3 regions of the Teredinibacter sp. KSP-S5-2 genome follow, and region 2 is predicted to be linked to each of the others. Evidence: predicted binding sites of a transcription regulator. Region 2 holds the regulator's gene; each other region holds the start of a gene.
The links. Region 2 encodes FNR, which switches genes on or off when oxygen is low (the NO sensors DNR and NnrR bind a similar motif). Its sites were predicted from a motif close to TTGATNNNNATCAA; they were not measured.

Region 1 (4,826 bases), 1.9 Mb from region 2:
ATGTCGCTTCCTCCGTTACGCTGTTTGTGGTTGAGCTTGCGAAGCTTCTTCCGCTTCGGACTCTTCTTCTACGCACGTGCGATACACGTTGTAGGACATGAACAGCATACCTAACAGGAAGATAAACCCGCCGAGGAAACGCACAAAGTAACCTGGATAACTGGCTTCAACGGATTCAACAAAGCTGTATACCAGTGAGCCGTCAGCATTAAATGCCCGCCACATCAAACCTTGCATAATGCCGTTAACCCACATGGAAGCGATGTAAAGCACCGTACCAATTGTGGCCAACCAGAAATGGGTATTAATCAGGCGTACACTCCACATCTGCTTTTTATTGAATAAAGCAGGCACTAAGTGATAAACCGCACCGATAGAAATCATTGCCACCCAACCTAATGCACCGGAATGCACGTGACCAATTGTCCAGTCAGTATTGTGGGACAGCGCGTTCACAGTCTTAATCGACATCATCGGGCCTTCAAAGGTAGACATACCATAGAAGGATAAAGACACCACAAGGAAACGAAGGGTTGGGTCAGTGCGCAATTTATGCCAGGCACCGGATAACGTCATGATACCGTTGATCATCCCACCCCAGGAAGGTGCCAATAGAACCAATGACATCACCATACCTAAAGTCTGTGCCCAATCTGGTAGCGCAGAGTAATGTAGGTGGTGAGGACCAGCCCATATGTATACGGCAACCAATGCCCAGAAGTGAACAATCGAAAGCTGGTATGAATAAACCGGACGCTCAGCTTGCTTCGGCACGAAGTAGTACATCATGCCAAGGAAACCCGCCGTCAGGAAAAAGCCCACTGCGTTGTGGCCATACCACCATTGCACCATGGCGTCCATCGCACCACTGTATGCAGAATAGGATTTAAACAAACTCACTGGCATTGCCATGCTGTTCACTACATGCAGTAGCGCAACAGTAATAATGAAGGCACCAAAGAACCAGTTCGCCACATAAATATGCGAGGTTTTTCGCTTAACAACGGTACCGAAGAATACAATTCCGTAAGCCACCCAAACCAGGGTAATCGCAATATCAATTGGCCATTCAAGTTCAGCGTACTCTTTTGCGCTGGTAATCCCCAACGGCAAAGTAATCGCAGCAGCTACGATAATGGCTTGCCATCCCCAGAAGGTAAAAGGAATTAAGAAGCCGCCAAACAAACGCGTTTGACTGGTTCGCTGAACAATATAATAAGAAGAAGCAAACAGCGCACATCCACCAAATGCAAAAATTACCGCATTGGTGTGTAATGGTCGCAAACGACCAAAATGTGAATAAGGCTGTAGCAGATCGTTAAGTTCCGGCCACATTAGCTGGGCCGCAAGCAATACACCTACAGCCATGCCAACCACCCCCCAGACGACCGTCATGATTGTAAACTGACGGACCACCTTATAGTTGTAGTTTGACTGAGCTGCAGCACCCTTTTGAGATGACAAGTCACTAGTCATAGTAGATTCCCAAACACTATAGTTAGAAAATTTTTATATCGGTACACGCTTATATTTCGCTTTACCGTGGGACTTCGAACGCTGAATCGGCTAAAAACAGACCACCCTAAATATTGGCTACACAGTAGCCCATTGTCTATTCCAGCTTTAACAGCACGAGCCATTATAGGCATGCTCAACCTAAGGGTATTGATTACCATCAAATTGAGCCACCAGGTTTATTCGTGTGCCAAATTAATTAAGGACGAATACGAGAATACCACGTACTGCCGTACGTGGTATTCATCTTTGGTTTTAGTTTAGTTTGAAATTACGCTTATGGCTGTTAACGCTTAAAGAAAGCCACGACCTTTCTGGGCTGCAATACGCATTCTTAAAGCATTCAGTTTGATAAAGCCTTCCGCATCTTTCTGATCATACGCACCAGCGTCATCTTCGAAGGTTGCAATCTTCTCGTCGAAAAGGCTGTCATCAGAGCGACGACCCACTACAGAAACGGAACCTTTGTATAGTTTGATACGCACATCACCATTAACCACTTGCTGAGACTCATCGATCGCAGCTTGCAGCATTTTTCTCTCCGCGCTCCACCAGTAGCCGTTGTAAACCAACTCGGCGTACTTAGGCATGAGAGAATCTTTTAAGTGTGCGGCCTCACGGTCAAGCGTTAAAGATTCGATAGCACGGTGCGCAGGCAACAAAATGGTGCCCCCCGGTGTTTCATAACAACCGCGAGACTTCATACCCACGTAGCGGTTTTCGACGATGTCTAATCGACCAACACCGTGCGCTCCACCCATCTTATTCAGAGTTTCCATGATGGTGGCTGGCGACATGGCCTCACCGTTAATAGCAACCGGGTCACCACTCTTGAAGGAAATCTCCACATATTCAGGCTTGTCTGGTGCATTCTCAGGAGAAACGGACCAGCGCCACATATCTTCTTCCGCTTCCGCCCACGGATTTTCCAAAATGTCTCCTTCATAGGAAATATGAAGTAGGTTGGCATCCATGGAGTAAGGGGATTTTTTCTGTGCCTTGGCAAAATCAACAGGGATATTGTGCTTCTTACAATAGTCCATAAGCGTTTCACGGGAAGTCAGATCCCACTCCCGCCAAGGCGCAATCACTTTAATTCCAGGCTTAAGTGCATAAGCACCCAACTCAAAACGTACCTGATCGTTACCTTTACCTGTTGCACCATGAGAAATCGCATCCGCACCGGTTTCATTGGCAATTTCAATCAGACGCTTGGCAATAAGCGGTCTGGCGATTGACGTTCCCAATAAATACTCACCTTCATAGATGGCGTTTGCACGAAACATGGGAAAGACGAAGTCGCGAGCAAATTCTTCGCGTAAATCATCGATATAAATTTCCTTGATCCCCATCGCTTCGGCCTTGGCCCGAGCGGGCTCAACCTCTTCACCCTGACCAATGTCAGCTGTAAAGGTCACTACTTCACACTGGTAAGTTTCCTGTAACCATTTAACGATTACAGAGGTATCCAGACCACCAGAATAGGCAAGAACGACTTTGTTAACTGAGGATGACATAGCTTCTCCGGTTATATCTGGCCAAGCGGAACGCTCAGCCGGGATGCGAAATTGACACATATTTAGGGGGGCGGATTTTATCGCGATTATGAGGAAAATGACAGCATCGAAGGCCACCCATTCACCGAACTGACGACTATTTTCTTTATATCAGTAGCGGATATTGCTAAATTACGACATTCAATATTCCGTTTCACCCCGACTTTTGTCGTTCCAGGGAGATCACCATGCCGGCCTTGTGGGGCACTCTTTTTTGCATCTTATTCATTTTCAGCACCCAAGTTGCAGCGGATACACGTCGCCTCGGCCCTGATCTCGACATTCAAGCCAAGATCGTACAAACCGATCACGGTGCTGAAGTACTCTACTCACTCACCGAAGTGGAATTGAAAGCAGACGGTCACTGGCAAGCGGTTGACTATATTTCAATCCGCATTAACAGCATTGAAGCAGCACGCGACTATGGCCGCATTGCCGTACCCTACAACCACTACTACTCCAATATCTCATTGGATTTTGCCCGCGTGCTTGATAGGCAAGGCAAGCTCAACGAGCTGGCAGAAGATGCCGTTCAGGTTCGTATAACCGGTGGTGGCCAGGATTTTTATTCCGATAGCAGCGAGCTGGTATTTTCTCTTCCCGACGTTGCCCCCGGTTCAATACTCGAATTTCAATATACCCATACGAGTAAAGAGTTAGCGCTGCCTGAATTGTTCAGTAACCGCATCACTCCCTACTATTTCCAGAAAAAAGTAGGCAATGACGGATGGCGTACAGACTACGTTTCCAACTTTTCCTATTCACTAACCCACAACGTGGGCAAAAAGCTTTACACCAAGTCGTACAACCATTTTCCAGCCACACCTACAGTTAAAAGTGATGGTCGAACCATCACCAAAACTTGGAGCATGAAAAATGTAAAAGACCTGACTATTGAAGGCTGGATGCCACCACTGTATCAAGTCGCACCTCAACTATTTATATCTACCCACAAAGACTGGAGCGTAATCGATACGTGGAGCTGGGGTAATGTGCACGAAAAACTGGTACCCACAGCAGAAACAAAAAAAATTGCCAAGCGATTAAAAACCAAAAAACATGGAACAGATGACGAAAAAGTCCGTGCCGTATATGAGTTTATACAAAGTAATATCCGTTATGTGTTTGCCCACTTGGGGAGAGGCGGATACGAGCCTCACTTTCCCAATGATGTTCTGCAACAAAATTACGGTGACTGTAAAGACCAAACTGTTTTAACGGTGACACTGCTTAAAGAGCTAGGTGTAGAAGCCTACCCGGCACTGGTACAGACACCACAATCCGGACGTAGCGATACACCATTAGTCAGCCTTATCTTCGACCACATGATCGTTTACATCCCCGCAACCGAAACACGCGAAGCAATATGGCTGGATACCACCGGAGACCGGGCTCTTTATCCGGGGATGTCTGGCTATCTTGCCGGACAGACCGCGTTTGTTGTGGATGGCAAGGGAGGAAAGCTCACTCGCATCCCTAAAAGTAAACTACCTAATAACGAAGCCACCCTGAATCTGGACTATCGGGTTAATGAAGAAGGCTTTTCCGAGGTCAGCGCAGAAATATTTTTATCAGGCTACTACGAAGAAAATATTCGCAACTGGTGGAAACATGACACCAACCGCACAACCAGCTTAAACCAGTTTGCATCGTCAATTTTTCCCAAAACCACCGAGTACGTGTTTAGTGGCGATGTATTAAATACTGATGACTTTTGGCAACCAGCAACAATTAAGGGCGTATTTACATTTAAAG
Region 2 (4,826 bases):
TACGGAGCTAACGCCGTTTACGCTGGACAACCACGCTATAGCCTGCGTGTTCGCAACAACGAATTTAACAAGATAGAAAACCTCGCAGCGGCAATAGAGGAAGCCCATCAGCAGGACAAGCTGTTCTATCTGGCAAGCAACATATCACCACACAACGACAAGGTTAGAAGTTATCTTCGTGACCTTGAACCCGTCATCGAAATGAAACCCGACGCATTAATCATGTCCGATCCAGGTCTGATTATGATGGTGAGAGAAAAGTGGCCAGAGCAACCTGTTCATCTGAGTGTCCAGGCTAATGCAGTGAACTATGCCACGGTAAAATTTTGGGCGAACCAAGGTATAGAAAGGGTTATCCTTTCTCGAGAACTATCGCTCGATGAAATTGAAGAGATTCGTCAACAATGCCCCGATACTGAGTTGGAGGTTTTTGTCCATGGTGCGCTATGTATTGCCTACTCAGGCCGTTGCCTGTTATCAGGCTATATGACGCACCGCGATTCTAATCAGGGCGCTTGCACTAACTCATGCCGCTGGGAATACAACTCGCATGAAGCAAAAGAAAATGATTTTGGTGATCTGATTGCAGTTGATAGCTCACCGGCGCAAAACTGGGATCCGGAAAACGAAGTCCAGCCAGTTTTATTGCAGGAAAGAAATCGCCCTGGTGAATACATGCCGGCATATGAAGATGAGCACGGCACTTACATCATGAACTCAAAAGATTTGAGAGCAGTGCAACACGTGGAACGCTTGGTAAAAATGGGAGTGCAATCCTTAAAGATTGAAGGAAGAACCAAATCTCACTACTACGTTGCACGTACCGCTCAGGTTTACCGACGAGCAATCGATGCCGCAGAAGCGGGTATTCCATTTGATATGAAGCTAATGCGAGAACTTGAGCATCTAGCCAATCGAGGTTATACCGAAGGTTTTTATCGACGGCATGTTCCTAGCGAATACCAGAATTATGACAACGGCGTGTCCAGCAATAAAGCGCAACAATTTGTTGGTGAAGTAATTGATTATGATGAACAAAGCGGTTGGCTATCACTGGAAGTGAAAAACCGTTTCGAAATCGGTGACGACCTGGAACTTATTACCCCTACTGGTAATATGCCTTTTAGTTTAGATACTTTGGAAACACTCAAAGGACAAAAAATTGAAATCGCTCCTGGCTCCGGCCATCAGGTTCGAATTCAGCTCCCTGAGCTTGACCGCTCTATACTCGACTATGCCATGGTCATGCGCCATATATAAAAACTATGCAGAAACCTCTTTCAGAATATAACTCAATCGTTGTTCTTACCGGTGCCGGGGTTTCTGCAGAATCTGGCCTAAAAACATTTCGTGACAACAATGGACTATGGGAAGGACACGACGTCAGTGAAGTGGCGACTCCCGAAGCCTTTGAAATCAACCCCGCATTAGTCCACAGCTTTTACAACGCGCGAAGAAATCAACTTCTCGAAGAAGCCAAACCCAATCTGGCGCATAAATCATTATCAAGATTTGAAGCCGAATTTAACGGCGGATTTACTTTAATCACACAGAACGTCGATAACCTGCATGAGCAAGCCGGAAGCCAAAATGTTATTCATATGCATGGTGAACTGTTACAGGTTCGCTGTATTAACACCGGTATCGTATTTCAATGGACTGAAGACCTAACCACCCAAACTCACTGCCCTTGCTGCAAGATCGCCGGAAGTCTACGACCAAACATCGTCTGGTTCGGTGAAATTCCAATGCACATGCATGAAATAGAAGAAGCATTAAGCCATTGTGATTTATTTGTTTCGATTGGAACCTCGGGCAACGTTTATCCCGCTGCAGGCTTTGTTCAATTGGCGAATGCCATGGGTGCAACCACGCTGGAATTAAACCTCGAACCCAGCCTTACTCAAAGCGCATTTGCATTTGCTCACTACGGTCCTGCGACAGAAATCGTACCCAGCTACTTTTCTATTTAATCTACCTCCTATTTTCTACTGATCCTCGATCTGAATTTCGCAACCGTTGATTTCCATCAAGGGCAAATGGATGCAATTCTCTAGACTTTCACGCATGCAGACACAAAACTCAAAATCAAACGTTACCGAATTAAAGCCCGTAGGCTCCCGCAACATTAACGGGGCTGACGAGGGCCTTTTGACTCGAATTAGCAGTTACCTGAAAGATAAGCGGGCGCTAGTTAATGTCTGCTTGAACACCAAACGCTTGGAAAGTGTTTCTAAAGAAGAGCACTCAGCCATCGCTTTGGTGGTTAAGGAACTGGAGATATGGTCCAGATTGCTGGGCAAGCGCGATGTCGATGTCTTGCAAATCAGACATCCCTTCCTGTATCTGGCTCCAAGCGACCTGACCGAGTTTCGCCACATCCTGGCTTCCAGATTCCACCTGTCAGAGTCTGATGCGCGCCAGCATCGTGCGGTTTCCAAGATCGAAGACTTGTCCGAAGATGGATTAGCTCTGCTCAAAGGTCTTGGTTTTAACCAATTCCAAATATGCGCAACACAACGCGGAAACGACCTCGAAGACTGCATTGCAGCAATAGAGCTCATCCGCAAATACGACTTCCCCTGTGTCGGAATCCAAATTACTGACGCAGATTGTCTAGGAGAAATGCGAGAACTTATCACCGGCATAACTGCAAAATGCCATCCTGATTTTATTTTCCTCGGTAGTCAGACCGGATTACTGGACTTGACAGACTGCTGGAAACCGGAAATCTATCAGTACAAAGCTGACCAACCTAGGAATACAGCAGTGCTCTACGATCAGGATATTTCTGTACAAAACAACTGTTTAAGTATTGGCCCGGAAGGAACCAGTTACTTAAATGATGAGTTGTTACAGAACTATTGCGACCATGAACGTTACTCAAATGCAATTCAAGCGGACAAGCTTCCAGTCAATTCGGGTATAAAAGGTCGACTTTCTAAAGCAAACCGTTAAAAAATAAAGGAAAACAGCAAGTTGCTATGCTTGACCTTTATTTTTTGCTCAAATTCGCTTATTCTTCGCCGCGCAAAACATTTGTTTTATCGTCTGTTTATTTAGGCGTCTATACTAAAACAAATGACATGTTCGTCTCTTTGTCGAGACCTCTAGTAGGCTTGCAAAAGCTTTTGGGATTAATTTACCTATGGCGACAAATGTTTTGAGCGCTCACCGATGTCACAGTAACCCCCAAGTAAATTGTGCAGACTGCCGTCTTGCCTCGATTTGCTTACCAATCAGTTTAGAAATAGAAGATATAAACAAGCTGGATGATATTATTCAGCGTGGCCGACCAGTACAAAAAGGCGACCACATATATCATGCAGGCAACGAATTCAAATCCGTTTACGCATTGCGCTCAGGTGCAGTGAAGACCATAAAGGTTACTCAAGACGGGCAGGAACAAGTCACCGGCTTTTATCTCCCAGGCGAACTCATCGGTATGGATGGTTTAGCCACAAACAATCACAGTAATTCAGCCATTGCTCTGGAAACTTCCGCGGTATGTGAAATTCCATTCACCCGTCTAGAAGAATTAAGCACGCGCTTACCTAATCTACAAAGACGTTTTTTCCAGTTAATGAGTAAAGAGATTACCCACGATCAGCAACTTATTACTCTATTAAGCAAAAATAGTGCAGATGAACGTGTGGCTTCCCTGCTCCTTAGCATCTCGACTCGAAATAGTAATCGAGGCTTATCTGCTAACGAGTTCTACTTGCCTATGTCACGCTCAGATATTGGGAACTACCTTGGACTAACCATTGAAACCGTTAGTCGGGTATTAAGCCGTCTCCACAAACAGGGAATGATTGAGCTAGACAAGAAACACGTTGTTATCAAAGATATGGATGAACTAAAGAGTACGGCCTCGATCCCGTCCATATAAGATAAAATCTACGAAATATTAAAGTGGCCACCGTGTGTGAAGCGATGGCCAGTTTTCCGGTAAAAAACAAACTCAGCCTTTAGTAGTAGCCGCTTCTCTCCTATTTCCAATGCTCCCAGTCCATTTTATTATTCACCCTACCTTTCTTTAATAACAGAATTGACGCTTAAGGCAACATTTTTATAGCTTTTTGACTATTTTATAAACTCTTTCAGCAACCTGATGTAAAAAATTTTATTCAGAATAAAATAATATAAAAACAATCCACGTAATTCCGTTTAACCTATTAAAAATGAGAATTACTATACTTTTCAATAAGTTAAGCTGGGATGCATACATTACGCATTAATGCGAAAAAAGCGCCTTTTAAAACTTACAGTCACCCATATCATCTTTTAAATTTCAAATAAGAATAAGCAACAAGGAACTGTGTCACAATTTTCTTGACAATTATTTTGGTGCGACTTTTAATTAATACAGAGGTCGTACTTTTTGTAAACAATATTAAACACGGCAGGGTGGCTGCTATGAAATATCTAGCTTTCATATTATCAATTCTTGGCTTGTTAGTTGGGTCTTCAGCGGCGTTTGGATGCGACGAAAAGTGCAAAAAAGAAGAAGCCCAGGCAACACATAATGTAAATTTTCCAGGTTACCTGTCCTGGAATTTCTGCGAAGACACTCGTACACAGTTCATGGCTTCAGCCATACCGAGCCTTGAAAAATACCGAGATGGCGAAATTGACACTCGTTACAAAGGTCCGCTAAAAAATATCAAAAGCTTCGTCAATCAACGCAAAGACTGGTTAGCAGAATGCGATGAGTATATGAAGCTTACCGGTAAGGGCCGCATCTTTGATGACAGTAAAACCACCGGACAAATTTTCGCCGCGATGGATTCCGTCACCAAGGAGCTGGATGCCTTGATTGCTGG
Region 3 (4,826 bases), 920 kb from region 2:
CTTCTGTGCATAGATGTTTTATCGGGCACTTGCATAAGTGCTGTGCAGTGTTTCGTGTCTTACGCTGGCGTGTAAATTCAGTGGCGGGATGATAGATGAATGGGGTGAAATTTGGGTTAAGTCAAAGCGAGGAGACGGGGGTTAAAAATTGCATTTTCATGGCCCCCTTACTTAAGATCTCATGGAGAGAGGACCATTGATTTAGACGAAACAAAAAAATTAATCACGAAAATTTGTGATGTTGACATATGTCTTTTTCTTAGCCATCTAGGCCAATGTAATAGTCGACAAGGATGCATTTTAAAAATCTAAAACTCGACCGACATAAAAAGCTGAAGCCCATCTATTTAAGCTTAGAAAAGCCTTAAAAAACCTTTATGAGGTAATTAAAACTGAAAAATTAAAAGAACAGTCTCTTACGACGAACAATTCACTGATCCAGGTTTTGTTCTTTAAGTAGTCAAAAACTGCATGTTTGGCTTTTTAGATTTTTTGTCTATGTTTGACCAAAGTTGAACACCGATTTTTACCCCCCCCCAATGCACATACCCCTATGAGCCTCACAGAGGACCAAACTGAATTTTTAAACCTAACCAGTTTCGTGAACAGAATAAAGCTATGGCCTCAACCCCTTATAGAGTTATACACTAGGTGTCAGTTGCGAACACAAACAAGAATATGCGCTACTCAAAACGAAAAACGGTATCAACCAATGCTTCATCCCCCGTCTTCGCATGGTTGGGGATTAGCCTGCCTTTTTTCCTGTATCCCTCGCCCTCGCATGCTGACCCATTCATCCGAGAAGGAATGGCATACACTCTACTGATCTGTGCGTTGATTCTGATTGTGCTTCAAGCAGGAATCATCATGCTTTTATCCAAACGTAACAGGGAGCTGGAAAAAAAGCCTGGCAGCAATAACCCACAACCCCAAATCCTGGCGAAAACGAAACAGCAGCTTTACCGGGAAATAGCCAGGCATGAAGCTACCGAAGAACTCTTGCGCGAAACGCAAGAATATATGCAGTGTATCGTCAACTCCATGCCCTATGTTCTTGTGGGAATCACCCCCGATGGTTATGTCACCCACTGGAATAACGCAGCAGAAAAAGCAACTGGCCTCCCGGCAGAGGAAGCGCTTGGCGCTCATGTGAATCAGGTTTACCCCAATCTACCCATAGATGTGGAAACCATTGAATCCATATTTTCCAGCGGCCTCCCCTTCCATAAGGAAAACGTCCAGGAAGGACAAGGCTCCAATGCCACATTTATCGACATCACTTTATTTCCATTAAACGCTGTCGACATCGCCGGAGCAGTAATTCTGGCGGAGGATGTAACCAAGCGTGTGCGCGTCGAAAGTATGATGATCCAAAATGAAAAAATGCGAAGTCTTGGGGAGCTTGCAGCTGGCCTTGCCCACGAGATCAACAACCCGCTATCGGGTGTTCTGAATAATGTACAAAATATATTTCGCAGAACATCTCTTGAATTGGAAGCGAACAAACGAATTGCTGACGAACTGGGTATTGAGCTACCCAAATTGCAAGCCTATCTCGAAGCTCGCGGAATATTTGGCTTCCTGGAAAAAATTCGGGAAGCCGGTGATAGAGCCGCCCAAATCGTTACCAACATGCTGGAGTTTTCCAGAAACAACAATAGCACCCACGTAGCAACCAACCTCCTCCATCTGGTAGAGCATTCATTACAACTGGCACAAAACAACTTTGAACTTGAAACCGCAGAGGGCGTAGAAATCCCCCGCGTTGAGCTGAATGCCCAGAAGGACCTTCCCCTAGTAGTCTGCTCATCCAGCGAAATCCAACAGGTGTTGCTCAACCTGCTATCCAATGCCGCCCAGTCATTTCAATCAAACGAATATGGTCCACCACTCGAACCAGTTATTCGAATCAATCTTTCAACACAGAACAATACAGTGATACTGGAGGTTTCTGATAATGGGCCAGGTATTCCTGAACCCGTGCAAAAGCATATTTTTGAGCCTTTCTATACAACAAAGGATGTAGGCAAAGGCACTGGATTAGGTTTATCTGTTTCGTATTTTATTATTACAGAGCATCATCAAGGAACGATTCAGGTTGAATCAAAAGCAGGAGAAGGAACCTGCTTTACTATAAAACTCCCTATATCCCCATCCCCAAATAGGCTCCCTCATATACATCCAACACAACATTAGGATTAGACGCTCTTTTTAACACCGCAATAACCACCATCAAGATAAAGTAATGGTGCGGCTTCACGATCAGTAACCTGCACACCACATATATCGCCAATATAGATGTTATGAGTACCGTAGACATGTTTAGCTGATAACGAACAAATAAATACAGACTCAGCATCGGCGAGATATGGCAACCCTGACTCCGGCGCAGTATGCCAATCACCAACAGAGAATCGCTTGTCACTGTCTTCCGACGAAGCACAAACCTGGGAGATTTGTTGCTGGCTTTCGTGCAGAACGTTTACTGAAAAAAAGTTGGATTCCGCTATAACACTATTAATTCGAGCATCTTTATGAATGCAAACCAATAAAGATGCTGGCGTATCAGATAGAGATGTCACCGAACTAGCCGTCATGGCACACTTTCGCCCATCACTTCCACGAGAAGCGATAATTGACACGCCTGACGCCAACCGTCTCATACCGGTTTTCATAGCTTGTGCTAAATCTTGAGTAAGCATGCTATTCATAGATAATACTCATTTGAACCAAAATGGCCGCCCATTATAACTAAACGAGACATAAAACCTAGCGGATTGACCTGCATCAATCGAGTTAATATAGGTGCTCTCTAAACTTGCAAAAGAATCTAACTAACAGAAATGAATATTCAATGACTATACACTCAAACACCCTACAAAATCTGTGGAATGCTGAGTTAATTAAAAAATATAACTTGTCTGGCCCCAGATACACATCGTATCCAACCGCGCCCCAGTTTTCGGAAGACTTTGACGAAAACAAGTGGCTTGAGGCCGTATCTAGAAGCAATAAAACCAAACAACCATTGTCGCTCTATTTCCACATCCCTTTTTGTGACACGGTTTGTTACTACTGTGGTTGCAACAAAATTGTCACAGCCAACAAAGAGCGTGCAACACCGTATTTGAAAGCACTTCATAAAGAAATGATGCTGCAGGCAGACTATATAGATACTCGACGCGTAGTAGAACAACTCCACTGGGGAGGTGGAACACCAACCTACATTAACGACCAGCAAATGGCCCGGTTAATGGAAGTCACTCGTGATATTTTCACCCTCGCCGATGACGAACAAGGGGAGTACTCGATAGAAATACATCCCCACGGTGTAACCCCTGAGCGAGTTGCATATCTTCGCAACCTTGGATTCAACCGCATAAGTATGGGTGTACAGGATTTTGATCCAACGGTACAAAAAGCCGTAAATCGCTTTAACTCAGAATCAGAAGTTCGGGATCTCGCCGATGCGATTAGGGCAAACAACTTTAAATCGTTTAGCCTGGACCTTATTTATGGCCTCCCCCACCAGACTAAGGATTCTTTTTTAGCAACGCTCGATAAAGTCATACATATATCGCCAGACAGGCTATCTGTATTTAACTACGCCCATATGCCTCACCTTTTTAAAACGCAGAAACAAATCGACGCACAGTATCTGCCAGAACCTCAGGAAAAATTAAAAATCCTTCACGCCACGATAGAAAGACTTCTTGAGGCAGGCTACGTGTATATTGGTATGGATCATTTTGCTAAACCTGACGATGAACTAACGCTTGCGCAACAACATGGCAGTTTGAATAGAAATTTCCAGGGCTACGCAACTCGTGCAGAGTGCGATCTATTTGCTTTTGGCGTTTCATCAATTAGTTTTTTTGGTGACACTTATTGCCAGAACCAAAAGAATATTGATAACTACTATACGGCTATTGCAGATAACCGTTTACCACTTACGAAAGGTATTCAACTTACGCAAGACGACCTGATCCGTCGATACATCATTAATCAACTTATCTGCAACTTTGAACTGAACTTCAAAAAAGTTGAAACCCATTTCAATATCCAGTTCGCAGAATATTTTCAGTCAGAGTTAACTGCCCTGAAATCTCTTGAGGAGGATGGATTGCTAATTTTGGATAAAAACGGAATTCGAGTCGAGTTATCAGGCAGACTGTTGATCAGACACATATGCATGACTTTTGACGCCTATATCGATAACACTACAACCACTAGCCAACCCAAATATTCTCGTATCCTTTAAAATGCAAATCGTGGTTGCCTCGCTCTCGGAATGCAACCACGATTGATTCCACACGACCTAAATACAACTTCCAACATACAACTCCGTTGCAATATCTAACGAATAAAAAAACCAGTCATCAAACGATTCCTTTTGTCTTCTAACAAATCGAAATAAAGAATCTTGTAGAAAAAAGATAAATGCTTAGAAAATAAATCTATTAGAATGGAGGTGGATTAGAAACGAAGCCACTCCTTTACAGCACGCAATAACTGACTATTCTATTATTTGATTTATACTACTTATGCGCTCAAATCTTGCCCAGAGGTAAAGGACAACAAAGGAACACCCAGTGTTATATAAACAAAGAGCATATTGGTATCGGTGCGAACTCCGAAGAGAAACAGCAAGCGGAATGATTGTGGAAAAGGTGTATCGAGAAATTTGCGTCACCAAACCTCTCGGAACATTAAACAGCTTAAAACAAGCTAAGCGCATGATACTCGGGGAAGATGCAAACTTATCCGATTGGCTAATTGAAATTGACTTAATTAATATTGTAACGCTGGACAGCAGTGATACCGCG

Region 1: the regulator FNR is predicted to act here: its motif matches at 1,666-1,679, upstream of ccoN (cytochrome-c oxidase, cbb3-type subunit I).
Region 3: the regulator FNR is predicted to act here: its motif matches at 2,778-2,791, upstream of hemN (oxygen-independent coproporphyrinogen III oxidase).

Annotation. Positions count from the first base shown of each region.
Region 1 covers NZ_CP120416.1:709,263-714,088, reverse strand. Annotated here, with positions in the region: gene ccoO (cytochrome-c oxidase, cbb3-type subunit II) at 1-2, opposite strand, end outside; gene ccoN (cytochrome-c oxidase, cbb3-type subunit I) at 16-1,476, opposite strand; gene P5V12_RS03325 (argininosuccinate synthase) at 1,809-3,032, opposite strand; gene P5V12_RS03320 (DUF3857 domain-containing protein) at 3,260-4,826, shown strand, end outside.
Region 2 covers NZ_CP120416.1:2,607,727-2,612,552, forward strand. Annotated here, with positions in the region: gene yegQ (tRNA 5-hydroxyuridine modification protein YegQ) at 1-1,260, shown strand, start outside; gene cobB (Sir2 family NAD+-dependent deacetylase) at 1,266-1,973, shown strand; gene P5V12_RS11360 (hypothetical protein) at 2,044-2,958, shown strand; gene fnr (fumarate/nitrate reduction transcriptional regulator Fnr) at 3,149-3,892, shown strand; gene P5V12_RS11370 (hypothetical protein) at 4,420-4,826, shown strand, end outside.
Region 3 covers NZ_CP120416.1:1,687,995-1,692,820, reverse strand. Annotated here, with positions in the region: gene P5V12_RS07760 (Kelch repeat-containing protein) at 1-11, opposite strand, end outside; gene P5V12_RS07755 (two-component system sensor histidine kinase NtrB) at 679-2,196, shown strand; gene P5V12_RS07750 (flavin reductase family protein) at 2,199-2,711, opposite strand; gene hemN (oxygen-independent coproporphyrinogen III oxidase) at 2,855-4,261, shown strand; gene P5V12_RS07740 (hypothetical protein) at 4,593-4,826, shown strand, end outside.